Linked DNA regions of Pleomorphomonas sp. T1.2MG-36. The protein of the gene in region 1 interacts with the protein of each later gene in a pairwise test. Links are inferred from orthologs where the notes say so. Each region holds a gene or a part of one and is shown on either strand. Other genes may lie near its edges.

Region 1 (6,334 bases):
GCTTCGCCGCCACCTTCGTTGCGGCCGGCACGCGCGAAGCGGCGCTTTCGGCATTGTCGCGCCAGCCTTGCGATGTCGTGCTCTGCGAGTTCTGGATGGCCGGGCGCACCACCATGGCGCTGATCGACGAGATCAAGAGGGTCGCCGACGTGCCGGTGATCCTGACCTCGGCGCTCGACAATGACGACATCGAGCTGATCGGTCGCCGGGCCGGCGCCGACGGACTGCTCACCAAGAGCGATCTCGCAGTGGCAACGCTCGACAGGGTTTTCTCGACGCTGCTTCCACGGCGGCAGGCCGCGCGTCGCGATGCGGCCACGATGCTGAGAGCGCTGATGTCCAACCTTTATGCGGCCGGACTTGCGCTTCGCCCCGAACGGAGCGCCGATCGTTCGGCGAACCAGGAGATCAAGCGCGCCGCCCTCGCCCGTTCGATCGCCGACCTCGAAGCCGCCAGCCGGTTCGGTGCCGGCGTTCAGCGCTTCGATGCCATACCGTTCTTCACCGATGCGGTGAAGAAGCAGGACCTCAGAGCGGACGCCGGGGGCACCGTCACCTTCCTTGCCCCCTCGCTGCCGCTACCGATCGAAACCAGTCCGACGCTTTATGCCGATCTCGTCGAAGGCTTCCTAGCGGAAGCCGGCGATGCGGCGGCGGCAGGCGGCGTGGCAACCGTTTCGCTCAGGGCTGCGTCCGGCCGCCTCATCGCCACGGTTCGCCAGTCGGGCGGGAAACCCATAGCGGCCGACACCGAGGCCCGCGCGGCAGCTGCCGAGCGGCGTTTGCTGATCGAAGGGCTGGCGCGAGCTTGCGGCGGTGTCGTGGCGTTCTCGACCAGAAGCGGGCACGCTCTCGAGGTACCACTCCGCCTTTCCGGCGGCTAAGCCGTTAAGTATAAATACCATACAGTTCTACCCGGCGGCATTGTATCCGGCTGCCGGATATGGCGGTCGCTGCTTGATGTTGCAGCGACCATTCGCCGCGAGCAGTAACTTTTTTGGGCTAATGCTCCTGAAACGGCCAGTTACTGGCTTGCATCCTGATTTCTCCTTCATCAAAGTGCCCTCGGATTGGGCATTTTCCCGTTCTTGGAGAAGTGAAGCAAATCGTCAGCCTGACAGGGGACGCCGCCGCGCCTCTAGTCAAAACGTGCCTTGGTTGTGATTTCTGTTTTCTACGAGAGCGACATTTTCCTTTGCAACGGCGGCGCAGGCCGTCGGGCAGAAGCAGCCCGATCGCAGCGTCATCATGACCAGTTCCCTAGGGGGCTGGAGCGGAACAAGGAAAGTCGCACGTGGTTTCTATCGATGAAAAGCTAGCCCCAATCCTGTCGGAAGTGCTTTGCCGCAATCCGGCGGAAGCCGAGTTCCATCAGGCTGTGCGCGAAGTGCTGGAAAGCCTTGGCCACGTGGTGGCCAAACACCCGGACTATTTGGCCGACGCCCTGATCGAACGCATCTGCGAGCCCGAGCGCCAGATCATTTTCCGTGTTCCCTGGACCGACGATCATGGTCAGGTTCACATCAACCGCGGCTTCCGCGTCCAGTTCAACTCCGCCCTCGGCCCCTACAAGGGCGGCCTGCGGTTCCACCCCTCGGTCAACCTCGGCATCATCAAGTTCCTGGGCTTTGAGCAGATCTTCAAGAATGCCCTGACCGGCCTGCCGATCGGCGGCGGCAAGGGCGGTTCCGACTTCGACCCCAAGGGCCGGTCGGATGGCGAAATCATGCGCTTCTGCCAGTCCTTCATGATCGAACTCAACCGGCATCTCGGCGAGCACACCGACGTTCCGGCCGGTGACATCGGCGTCGGCGGCCGTGAGATCGGCTGGATGTTCGGTCAGTACAAGCGCCTGACCAACCGTTTCGAGGCCGGCGTGTTCACCGGAAAGGGGCTCAGCTACGGCGGTTCCCTGGTACGGCGCGAAGCGACCGGCTACGGCACCGTCTATTTCACCAGCGCCATGCTGGCGACCAAGGGCGCCGATCTCGAAGGTCGTCGGATCGTGGTCTCCGGCTCGGGCAACGTGGCCGTTTACGCCATGGAGAAGGCCATCCGGCGCGGCGGCAAGGTGGTGGCCTGCTCCGATAGCTCCGGCTACATCGTCGACGACGAGGGCATCGATCTCGACCTGATAAAGGAAATCAAGGAAGTGCGGCGGGCTCGTATCTCGGACTACGTCGAGCTGAAGCACAAGGGGACCCACTTCGTTCCGACCGGCAAGGGCAGCATCTGGGATGTGCCCTGCGAGGTCGCGCTGCCCTGTGCAACGCAGAACGAGCTCTCCGGCCGCGATGCCGCGACGCTGATCGGCAATGGCGTCATCGCTGTCGCAGAAGGCGCCAACATGCCCTCAACCCCGGAAGCAGTGCATGCCTTCCAGGCAGCCGGCGTCCTGTTCGGCCCGGGCAAGGCCGCCAACGCCGGTGGCGTCGCCACGTCGGCCTTGGAGATGCAGCAGAATGCCAGCCGTGACAGCTGGACTTTCGAGGCGACGCGCGAGCGGCTGGCTGGGATCATGAGCGGTATCCACGATCGCTGCGCCGAAACAGCCAGCGAATATGGCGTTGCCGGCAACTATGTGCTGGGTGCCAATATCGCCGGCTTCATTCGTGTTGCCGAGGCCATGCGCGCCCAGGGCATCATCTGACATCCGGACCGCGTGAGGGCGGACCCCGCCCTCACGACACCATGGCCAGATCCTCCACCCCAACTTCCAGCACACTCAGGCGGCGGGACTTGCCGTCGCGATCCGTCCACTCGATGCTCTGACCAGCGGTCAGGCCGATCAGCGCCGCCCCAACCGGCGTCAGCACGGAAATGCGCCCCTGCTCGATGTCCGCCTCGCCCGGGTAAACCAGGCGAACGGTCCGAGGCTCGGCTCCGTCCAGGCTGAAGCGCACGGCCGCGCCCATGCGCACGGTTCCCTGCGCCAGACGATCGTCGGCGACGACGCGCGCGCGTTCGAGCTCGGCGGCCAACTGGTCGGCGGCGGCAGGGTCACGATCGGCAAGCGCGTCGGCGAGATTGGCAAGGCGCTCGTGATCGGAGCGGGCGAGGGTGATGGCCGGCAAGCGTCGCCGGCGTGTGGCGGTGGTCATGTTCGTTCCTCCAAAAGGAAACGGTCCGCTTTCAGGCGGACCTGATGTTAGAAAGCTGAGAGTAGGTGTCGCGCAGCGATGGCGGCGGAAAAACCGGCGGCAGAGCCTCACGGCCTGCGCGCGACATGCGGGACCGTGAGATCAGTATCCCGCGACGGGATAGATCCTGCAAAGCACTCGAAGATGGCTGGTCCGCGGTTCCATGTTCGGAAAGATCGGCATTCGCTCGGCTAAAGTCAAGACGGCCTTGTTGGCCCAACACCAATTGCTGGCAGTCGCCAGCCTCGGTTTTCGGTCCGCTCTCGCCTCGTTTGGCGCCCCAATCAGAATGGCGTGCGCGAGCGTATGGCCGCCGTCAGCGTACCCTCGTCCAGATAGTCGAGCTCTCCGCCCACCGGCACGCCGTGGGCGAGGCGCGTCACCTTGACGCCGAGACCGTCGAGTCGATCCGTCACGTAGTGGGCGGTCGTCTGGCCGTCGACGGTGGCATTGACGGCGAGAATCACTTCCTTGACCGCCGGATCGGACGCCCGGTCGACGAGGCCGGCGATATCGAGATCGTCAGGCCCGATGCCAGACAGCGGCGACAGCACGCCCCCAAGCACGTGATAGCGGGCGTTGACGGCACCGGCGCGTTCCAGAGCCCAGAGATCGGCAACGTCCTCCACCACGACGATCACCGACCCGTCGCGCGTCGGATCGGTACAGACCGTGCAGGGATCGGCGGTATCCACGTTGCCGCACACCGAACAGACCCGCACACGGTCATGGACGATCCGCATGGCATCGGTCAGCGGAGAGAGCAGCTGGTCGCGCTTCTTGACCAACTGCAACGCCGCACGACGGGCCGAACGCGGTCCGAGACCGGGCAGACGGGCAAGAAGCTGAATCAGCCGCTCGATTTCCGGACCTGTCACGCGTCGGGCCAAGGCGATCTCCGCTCCAAGCACGGCCACCGAAACACTCGGATCGTTCGGAAAGCCCGTGCGTCACAAATCCTGTCAGAACGGCAGCTTGAAACCCGGGGGCAGCGGCAGCTTGCCGGTGACCGCCTGCATGCGCTCGGCAACAACGGAGTCGACATGCGCCTTTGCATCGGCAAAGGCGGCAACGATCAAGTCTTCGACGATCTCGGCATCTTCCGGCTTCAGAAGGGAAGGATCGATCCGAAGTCCCTTCATCTCGCCCTTGCCGGTGACGGTGACAGAAACGAGGCCGCCGCCGGAGGTACCGGTTGCCTCGGTCCTTGCGATTTCCTCCTGCGCTTCGGCCATGCGGGCCTGAAGCGCCTGAGCTTCCTTCATCATCTTGCCGATGTCGCCGAACATGTCTCTTCTCCCGGTGGATCAGTCTTGTCGCCAGATGGCTGCTCCGGCCACCCTTGTCAACGGCACGGGGTCAATCGTCGAAATCACCGAAGCCGGGATCGGGCATTTCGTCGATAAGGCCCTCGGTCCAGTCGCCGGTATCCTCGAAGGTCGCGCCGCCGCCTTGAGCCGGCCCCGCCGGCAACGGCTCCGGTTCGTCGCCGAACTTGACGTCGACGATCTCGGCTCCCGGGAACAGGCGGAAGATGGCGGCGACCACGGGATCGGCCAGCGCGTCGTCGACGGCTTCGCGCCGACGCGCCTCGCGCGTTTCGGCAAGCGTCGGACGCCCTTCCTCACGGGAGATGGCAACGATCCAGCGGCGGCCGGTCCAACCGGTCAGCTTGCGGCCGATCTCGCCGGCGAGACCGGGATTGGCGCCCTCGACGGGCGAGAACTCGATGCGCCCGTCCTCGAAACGGACGAGCCGGACGTGCCGCTCCAGCGCAAACTTGAGGCCAATGTCACGGTTGCTTTCGGCCAGCGCCACCACCGCCTCGAAACTGTCGAGGCGCGGACCGGCCTCCGCCTCCGGTTCGGCACGCCGGGCAACCGCGCCGGCAAAGCCGCCACCGGCACGCGCACGCGCGCCATCGCCCCCGCCCGGAAGACCGCCGGTCGGCGGATTCATTCCCGGAAAACTGCCGTCCCGAAGCATTCTCAGCGCCTCATCGGGCGTCGGCAGGTCGGACGCATAGGCGAGACGAACCAGCACCATCTCGGCGGCCGGCAGCGGTCTTGGCGCCGTCTGCACTTCCTGGATGCCCTTGAGCAGCAACTGCCAAGCGCGGGACAGGATGCGCACCGACAGCTTCTCGGCAAAATCGCGACCACGCGTACGCTCGGCCTCGGTGAGCGACAGGTCGGTCGCCCCCTCGGGCAGGTGCTTGAGGCGTGTCACCAGATGCACGAAGGCGGCGAGATCGGACAGCACGGCGGCCGGATCGGCGCCGGTGTCGTACTGGTCGGCGAGGATGGCCAACGCACCGGCGACGTCGCCCTTCATCACCGCCTCGAAGAGGTCGACGACGCGCACCCGATCGGCAAGCCCCAGCATGCTTCGCACGGCGTCGGCCGACACGTGGCCGCCGCCATGGGCGATCGCCTGATCGAGAATGGTGAGGCTGTCGCGCACCGACCCCTCGGCGGCGCGGGCGATCAATGCCACTGCCTCCGGATCGGCGGTGACCTTCTCGGACGCAATGATGCGCTCGATATGGGCGGCGAGCTCGCCAGTCGGCACGCGACGCAGGTCGAACCGCTGGCAGCGCGACAGCACCGTGATCGGAACCTTGCGGATCTCGGTGGTGGCGAAGACGAACTTCACGTGCTCGGGCGGCTCTTCCAACGTCTTCAGGAGCGCGTTGAAGGCCTGCGTCGACAGCATGTGCACTTCGTCGATGATGTAGACCTTGTAACGGGCCGACACCGGCTTGTAGCGAGCCGCCTCGATGATGTCGCGCACATCGTCGACGCCGGTATGCGAGGCGGCGTCCATCTCGATGACGTCGACGTGCCGACCTTCCATGATGGCGCGGCAATGGGTGCCCTCGCGATCCATGTGCACGGTGGGCCGGTCGATCTCGCCGGGAATCTCATAATTGAGGGCGCGGGCCAGAATGCGGGCCGTGGTGGTCTTGCCGACACCACGAACGCCGGTCAGCATCCACCCCTGCGCGATGCGGCCGGTATCGAAGGCGTTTTCGAGCGTGCGCACCATGGCGCCGTGGCCGATCAGGTCGGCAAAGCTCTGCGGACGATACTTGCGGGCAAGAACCCTGTAGGGCGAGGCGGCCGTCTGATCGGCAGGCGTCAGAGTGTCCGGCATGCTCGCAACCTGGGAAATGAAGGGTGGGAGGCCGACGA
Region 2 (6,344 bases), on another replicon or contig:
GGTCCGCCGCATGCGGCTGATCGCCACCGAGGCCTGCCGGCTGGCCGAGAACGGTCCGCTGTTCCTCGAACGGGTGCGCCGCGAGACCGGCCTCAACCTCGAAATCGTCAGCCGCGAAACCGAGGCTCGACTTGCCGTTGCCGGTTGCGCCACGCTGATCGACCAGCGCTCGCAGGGCGTGCTGCTGTTCGACATCGGCGGCGGTTCGTCGGAACTGGTCTGGCTCGATCTCAGGCGGCGTGGCGAAGCGCGCGGCTTCGCCCTCACGCGGTTCATCAAGAGCTGGACGTCGTTGCCGGTCGGTGTCGTGACGCTCAGCGAGCGGCATGGCGGCCACATGGTGACGCCCGAAGTCTATCGCGACATGGTCGAGGAGGTGGAGGGTCTTCTCGAAGATTTCGAGGGGATGGAAGGCGCCGCCGAACTGGTGGCCTCGGGCGCGGCTCACATGCTGGGCACATCCGGCACGGTGACGACGCTCGCCGGCATCCACCTCGGGCTCAAACGCTACGATCGCCGCCGCGTGGACGGCGTCTGGCTCGATGGCGACGAGGTGGACGACATGATCAACCGGCTGATAGGCATGGGCTACGATCAGCGCGTCGCCAACCCCTGCATCGGGTCCGATCGGGCCGATCTGGTGCTGGCCGGCTGCGCCATTCTGGAGGCTATCCGCCGCAAGTGGCCCTGCCAGCGGCTCCGCGTCGCCGATCGCGGCTTGCGCGAGGGCATTCTGGTCGAACTCATGGCTCGTGACGGCGTCTGGCGCCGCCGGCCTCAGCCCGCAAGGACGGAAGCGCATGTCTGACAAGGGAAAATCCGGTGGGGACAAGCCGGCCGGGCCGGACAAGTCCAAGGGCCCAGACAAGCCCAAAGGCAAAGGGCGAGCCGATACCGGCCTCAAGGTCAAGGTGAAGACGGCGCGCGGCCGCACCGCATCGTCGGTGCGCTGGCTGCAGCGCCAGCTCAACGATCCCTATGTGGTCAAGGCGCGCAAGGAGGGCTGGCGCTCGCGCGCCGCCTTCAAGCTGATCGAGATCGACGAGAAGTACCACCTCCTGAAGCCGGGCAACCGGGTGGTCGATCTCGGCGCCGCGCCGGGCGGCTGGTGCCAAGTGGCGGCCAAGAAGACGGGATCGACGCCGGGCAATCCGCTGGTGGTCGGCATCGACTATCTCGAAATGGATGGCGTGCCGGGCGTGGCGCTGCTGCAGAAGGACTTTCTCGACGAGGATGCGCCCGAGGCGCTGATGGCCGCTCTCGGCGGTCACACGCCCGACGTGGTGCTGTCGGACATGGCGGCGCCGACCACCGGCCACCACAAGACCGACCATCTTCGCACCACCTACCTCTGCGAGGTGGCGGTCGCCTTCGCCGTCGACGTGCTCCGGCCGGGCGGCGCCTTCGTCGCCAAGGTGTTCCGTGGCGGCACCGAGAATGAGCTCCTGGCCACGCTGAAGCAGAATTTCGCGCAGGTCTTCCATTTCAAGCCGCCATCCTCGCGGCAGGAAAGCGTGGAGATGTATGTGGTCGCCAAGGGCTTCAAGGGACGGTCTTCCGCCGAGACGGAGGTGGATGAGGACGCGCAGCCGTGAGCTGCGCCCCTCCCGGCGATGACGGCGATGGTTGGGACCGGATCCCCGACGAGCCGGATGGCTCAATCCGGGCGACGCCGACCGATCCCAGGAAATTGCGCGAGAAGCTGCGCCGCTCGGGCTTTGCCTATCTCCAGCGCTATTCGGCCTCGGAGGCGCACTTCTTCGAACTGATGGAGAAGAAGCTCCGGCGGTGGGAGGCGGCGGGCTATGTGGCGCTCGGCGAAGCCAGCGTCGCTGGCCTCGTGGGGGATCTGACCTCGGAGTTCCGCGAACTGGGCCTTCTCGACGATGCGGGGTTCGCCGCCTCGCGCGTCGCTTCGGCCCGGCGCAAGGGGGCGTCGCGCCTCAAGATCGCTCTTGGTCTTCGGGCCAAGGGCGTCGACGGCAATCTGGCGCGGACGGCCATCGAGGAAGAAGGCACCGACGAGATGGTGGCGGCTCTCCGTTTCTGCCGGCGGCGGCGGATCGGCCCGTGGCGCCGGGGCGAGCGGCCGGATCGGGACGGTCTCAACCGCGAGATCGCCATCTTGGCCCGGCAGGGTTTTGCCACTCAGCTCGGACGTGCCGTCGTGCTACTGTCGCTTGAAGAAGCCGAGGACAAGCTCGGCGCGATTTGAGACTGTCGTCGATGGAATGGGTGTCGGAAGCGCTGTTGATCGGCCTTCGCCCGCATGGGGAAACCAGCGCGGTGATCGAGGTGATGACGCCCGACTTCGGCCGTCATCTCGGCCTCGTCAAGGGCGCCCGTTCCAGACGCCTTCAGCCGGTTCTCCAGACGGGAAACTCGTTGCTGGTCAATTGGCGAGCGCGGCTCGAAACGCATCTCGGCCTGTTCTCCGTCGAGTTGTCGGAGGCGCGGGCGGCGCGGTTGATGGAAAGTGCATCCGGTGTGTTCGGCGTGCAGATCGTCGCCGGCCACTTGAGGCTCCTGGCCGAGCGCGAGGCGCATCCCGGCCTCTACCGGGCGGCGATCGCGCTGCTCGATCATCTCGACGGCCCGCTGCAATCGGCGGCGCTGATCGCCCGCTTCGAGCTGATGCTGCTCGACGAACTGGGCTTCGGGCTCGATCTCTCCTGCTGCGCCGCCACGGGGCGGACCGAGGATCTTCGCTTCGTCAGCCCCAAGTCGGCCCGCGCCGTTTCAGGTGAAGCCGGTGCGCCCTATGCCGATCGCCTGCTGAGGCTGCCCGCCTTCCTGCTGCCGGACGGGGCGGAAACGCCGGACGCCGCCGACGTGGTGGCGGCGCTGAAGCTCACGGGCTTCTTCCTCGACCGGCATGTCGCCGGCCCCCGGGCGATCGATCTGCCGTCGGCGCGAGCCCAGATGCTCGGCAAGCTCGAAGCCGAACGGCGGGAAAGCTCTCCGAATCCCGCCTGATCGGTTCAGGCTACGGCCGACAGAAACAACGCTTCGCGGCGCACCGTGCCGTCGGCGTTGCGGGGAATCTCCGGCACCGACACCAGCGCCGTCGGGCGATCGAGCTTGCCGGCTTCTTCGCCCTCGAGCCAGATCAGCAGCTCGGTCAAGGACGGCCGTTCGCCGCTTTTCGGCACCACGGCGAGGCCGAGGCGGTGGCCCACCGGGCCGGCCTCGATCGGGAAGACGGCCGCATCCTCGACGCCGGGATGGCGCGAGAACAGGGCATCGAGCCGCTTCGGCGATATGGTGATGCCGGCGACGCCGATGGTTTCGCCGAGCGTGCCGGTGATCATCAGGCGTCCGTCGCGTTCCTCGGCGGCGAGGCCGGTGCGCAGGAAGCCATCCGAGGTCACGCCGAGCAGGGCGCTGCGCCGGCCGGATTGCGGTTCGGGCCAGGGTGCGTCGGGAATGAGGGCTCCGCCGAGCAACAGTTCGCCGTCGTCCGCCTTGCGGCTGCGTGCGCCGGCCTTCGCCTTGATCCTGGCCTCGAACAGCACCGGCGCCGCGCTGAGGCCGCCCATGTGCGCCGCGCCCGCTGGGAGGGCCATCGTGCCTCCGGCAGCGTCGCGCGAACGCGGGATGAGGCAGAGACCGCCGAGCGTCAGGAGATCGACGGTGCGAGCCGTCGGGGCAGGGGCGAGACCGGGCCCGACGCCGACCGCCGAGAAGGCGAGGGGACGGTCTAGGCAGGCGGCGAGGGGGGCGGCCATCACCTCCGGCAGCACGATCCGGTCGGCGCCGACGCTTTCCACCGCCTCTGCGAGGCCGGCGAGCGACGTGCCGTGGTGGAATGCGACATGGCCGCCGGACATCAGCGCCGTGGCGATCGAGCCGGCCACCGAGGCCAGGCTGGCCGGATGCATGGTGGAGAGCACCGTTTCCGGCGCCACGACGCCCGCCTCGAGGATGTGTCCGGTGGCGACGGCCACCAGTTGGTTGTGGCTGAAGGGAACGATCAGCAGTTCGTCGTCGGGCGTCCGCGCCATGGAGAGCAGAGCCACGTGGTCGGCCGCCTCGCCGCGCCGCGCCACCTCCGGCGGCTCGCCCAGCGCATCGAGGTCGGCAAGCACTTCGGAGAGGTCGATCAACCCGTCCGGCTGGCCGTCGCCGACGGCGAAGACGAAGCGGATCGCGAAGGTGTCGGCGGCAACGTCGCGCACCAGTTCGCCCGACGGCTCGTTCTCGATCTCCGAGGCGGTGACCATGGCCTTGATCGACGCCGCCTCGATGGCCGCCTCGATCTCCGACTTGGTCCAGTAGACCGGCAGCGGCGCCACCACGAGCCCGGCCTTCAGCGCGGCGAACAAAACGATGGCCGCGTCGGCGCACGGCGGCAGATGGATGCCGAGCACCATGTCCGGCCGCAGGCCGACGGCGGCGAAAAAGGCGGCGAGACCATTGATGCGCTTTTCCGCCTCGGCGAAGCTGTATTTGGCGGACAGGCCGGGCACTGCGCCGACGCCGACATCCTCGAAGACGATCGTCTCGGGCGCCGCGACGGCGGTGCGACGCAGCAGTTCGACGAGCGTCACGTTGCTCCAGACACCGGAGGCGACGTAGGCTTCGGCTCGTTGTTCGGACGTCAGGATCATCGCGCGTTTCCCTGTAAGCGCTGGGTTCCGTTAGGTGGCGTCAGGACTTGGCGTCCGCCCACCAGGCGGACGGCTGAATGCCGGTCAGCGCCGTCGTCTCCGGCCGGTGGACACGCGTCCAGCGAGCGACCAGATCCTCGGGCAGGTGATAGAGCGGTATGCAGTAGAGGCCGGAGATCAGCAGGCGGTCGAGGGCCCGGACGGCCGCCTCGAACTCGGCGCGCCCGGTGGCGGCGAGAAGGGCGTCAATCATCGCGTCGATCGCCTGGCTCGACGCCCCGGCGTAGTTGAAGGTGCCTTCGGTGACCGCCGCCTTCTGCGACCAACGGTTCATCTGTTCGTTGCCGGGCGACAGCGACGCCGTCCAGATCATCTGCAACATGTCGAAGTCGAAGGATTTCTGACGGTCGTAATACTGCGTCGAATCGACGAGCCGCACCGACATGTCGATGCCGACCAGCTTGAGCGTCGCCTGATAGGAGAGGGCGAGACGCTCCTCGTCGGGCACCTTGGCCATGAACTCGAAGGCGAACTGCCGGCCGCCGGCGTCGACCAGCCGTCGTCCGTCGAGCTTCCAGCCAGCCTCGACGAGGAGATCGAGGGCGGCGCGCAGCGCCTTGCGGTCGCGGCCCGAACCGTCGCTGACCGGGGGCGCATAAGTGCCGGCCATGACGTCGGGCCTCACCTGGTCCTCATAGGGGGCGAGCAGCGCCTTCTCGGCGTCCGAAGCGGGAACGCCGAGCGCCGACAGGCTTGACCCCTCGAAGTAGGAGCCGCTTCTGGCGTAGGCGCCGTAATAGAGCGTCCGGTTGACCGCCTCGAAGTCGAACAGCAGCGTTAGCGCTTCGCGCACGCGGGCGTCCTTGAAGATCTCCCGGCGCGTGTTGAACACGAAACCGGTCATTCCCTTGGGCGAACCGTTGGCAATCTTCTCCAGGGCGACGCGACCATCCTTGGCGGCGGGGAAATCGTAGGCCTTGGCCCAATGGCCGGGGTCGCTGTCGATGTAGAGATCGAAGGCGCCGGACTTGAAGGCCTCGAAATAGGCGGTGCCGTCCTTGAAGTACTCGATGCGGATCTCGTCGAAGTTGTCGAGGCCGCGCTTGACGGGCAACTCCCGCCCCCAATAGTCGGGGTTGCGCTTCAGGACCACCTGGCGTCCCTCGTCGACGCCCGCCACCTGATAGGGGCCGGAGCCCAGCATCGGCTTCATCGACGACTGATCGAAGGTTTCCGGATCGATGGCGTGACGGGGCAGGATCGGGGTGTAGCCGCCGATGAGCAGCGGCAGTTCGCGGTCGGCGCCATCGGCGAAGGAGAAGCGCAGGGTGCGTTCGCCGACACGATCGACCGACACCACCTTGTCGAAGCGGCGCTTGTAGACGGGGCGCCCCTTGGTCTTCAGAAGATCGACGGTGAACAGCACGTCGTCGACGGTCACCGGCTGGCCGTCGGCAAAGGTGGCGGCCGCGTTGAGCGTGAACTCGACCCAGCTGCGGTCCGCTGGCATTTCGACGCCTTCGGCAAGAAGACCGTAGAGCGAGAAGGCCTCGTCGGCCGAACGATAGAGCAGCGTGTCCCAGACGTTGTTGCCGTAGAGCACGTCCGACAGGCCGCGAGGTGCGTTGCCCTTGACGATGAAGGGATTGAGACTGTCGAACGAGCCGGGGAAGCCGAGTGCAAAGATGCCGCCCTTCGGGGCGGCCGGGTCGGCGTAGGGAAGATGATCGAACC

Evidence for each region.
Region 2: the proteins of recR (region 1) and recO interact in binary tests that used the Escherichia coli proteins (3 or more experiments, as listed by UniProt). The link is inferred for Pleomorphomonas sp. T1.2MG-36 from one-to-one orthologs.

What each region holds. Positions count from the first base shown.
Region 1 is NZ_CATNLY010000045.1:254,919-261,252, reverse strand. Bases 2,228-5,140 are described here. They hold recR (recombination mediator RecR), read right to left. Parts: upstream 4,031-5,140; coding sequence 3,425-4,030; downstream 2,228-3,424. Other genes in these bases: QQZ18_RS18795 (DNA polymerase III subunit gamma/tau), read right to left, coding at 4,500-5,140; QQZ18_RS18800 (YbaB/EbfC family nucleoid-associated protein), read right to left, coding at 4,103-4,429; rnk (nucleoside diphosphate kinase regulator), read right to left, coding at 2,682-3,101; gdhA (NADP-specific glutamate dehydrogenase), read left to right, coding at 2,228-2,650. Outside these bases: QQZ18_RS18820 (response regulator), read left to right, coding at 1-884; more of gdhA, read left to right, coding at 1,295-2,227; more of QQZ18_RS18795, read right to left, coding at 5,141-6,296. UniProt on the Escherichia coli protein: May play a role in DNA repair. It seems to be involved in an RecBC-independent recombinational process of DNA repair. It may act with RecF and RecO.
Region 2 is NZ_CATNLY010000001.1:909,756-916,099, reverse strand. What follows is about bases 1,179-4,101. They hold recO (DNA repair protein RecO), read left to right. Parts: upstream 1,179-2,226; coding sequence 2,227-2,976; downstream 2,977-4,101. Other genes in these bases: QQZ18_RS04245 (AMP-binding protein), read right to left, coding at 2,982-4,101; QQZ18_RS04255 (RecX family transcriptional regulator), read left to right, coding at 1,592-2,215; QQZ18_RS04260 (RlmE family RNA methyltransferase), read left to right, coding at 1,179-1,595. Also shown: QQZ18_RS04265 (Ppx/GppA phosphatase family protein), read left to right, coding at 1-808; more of QQZ18_RS04260, read left to right, coding at 801-1,178; more of QQZ18_RS04245, read right to left, coding at 4,102-4,610; QQZ18_RS04240 (extracellular solute-binding protein), read right to left, coding at 4,651-6,344. UniProt on the Escherichia coli protein: Involved in DNA repair and RecF pathway recombination.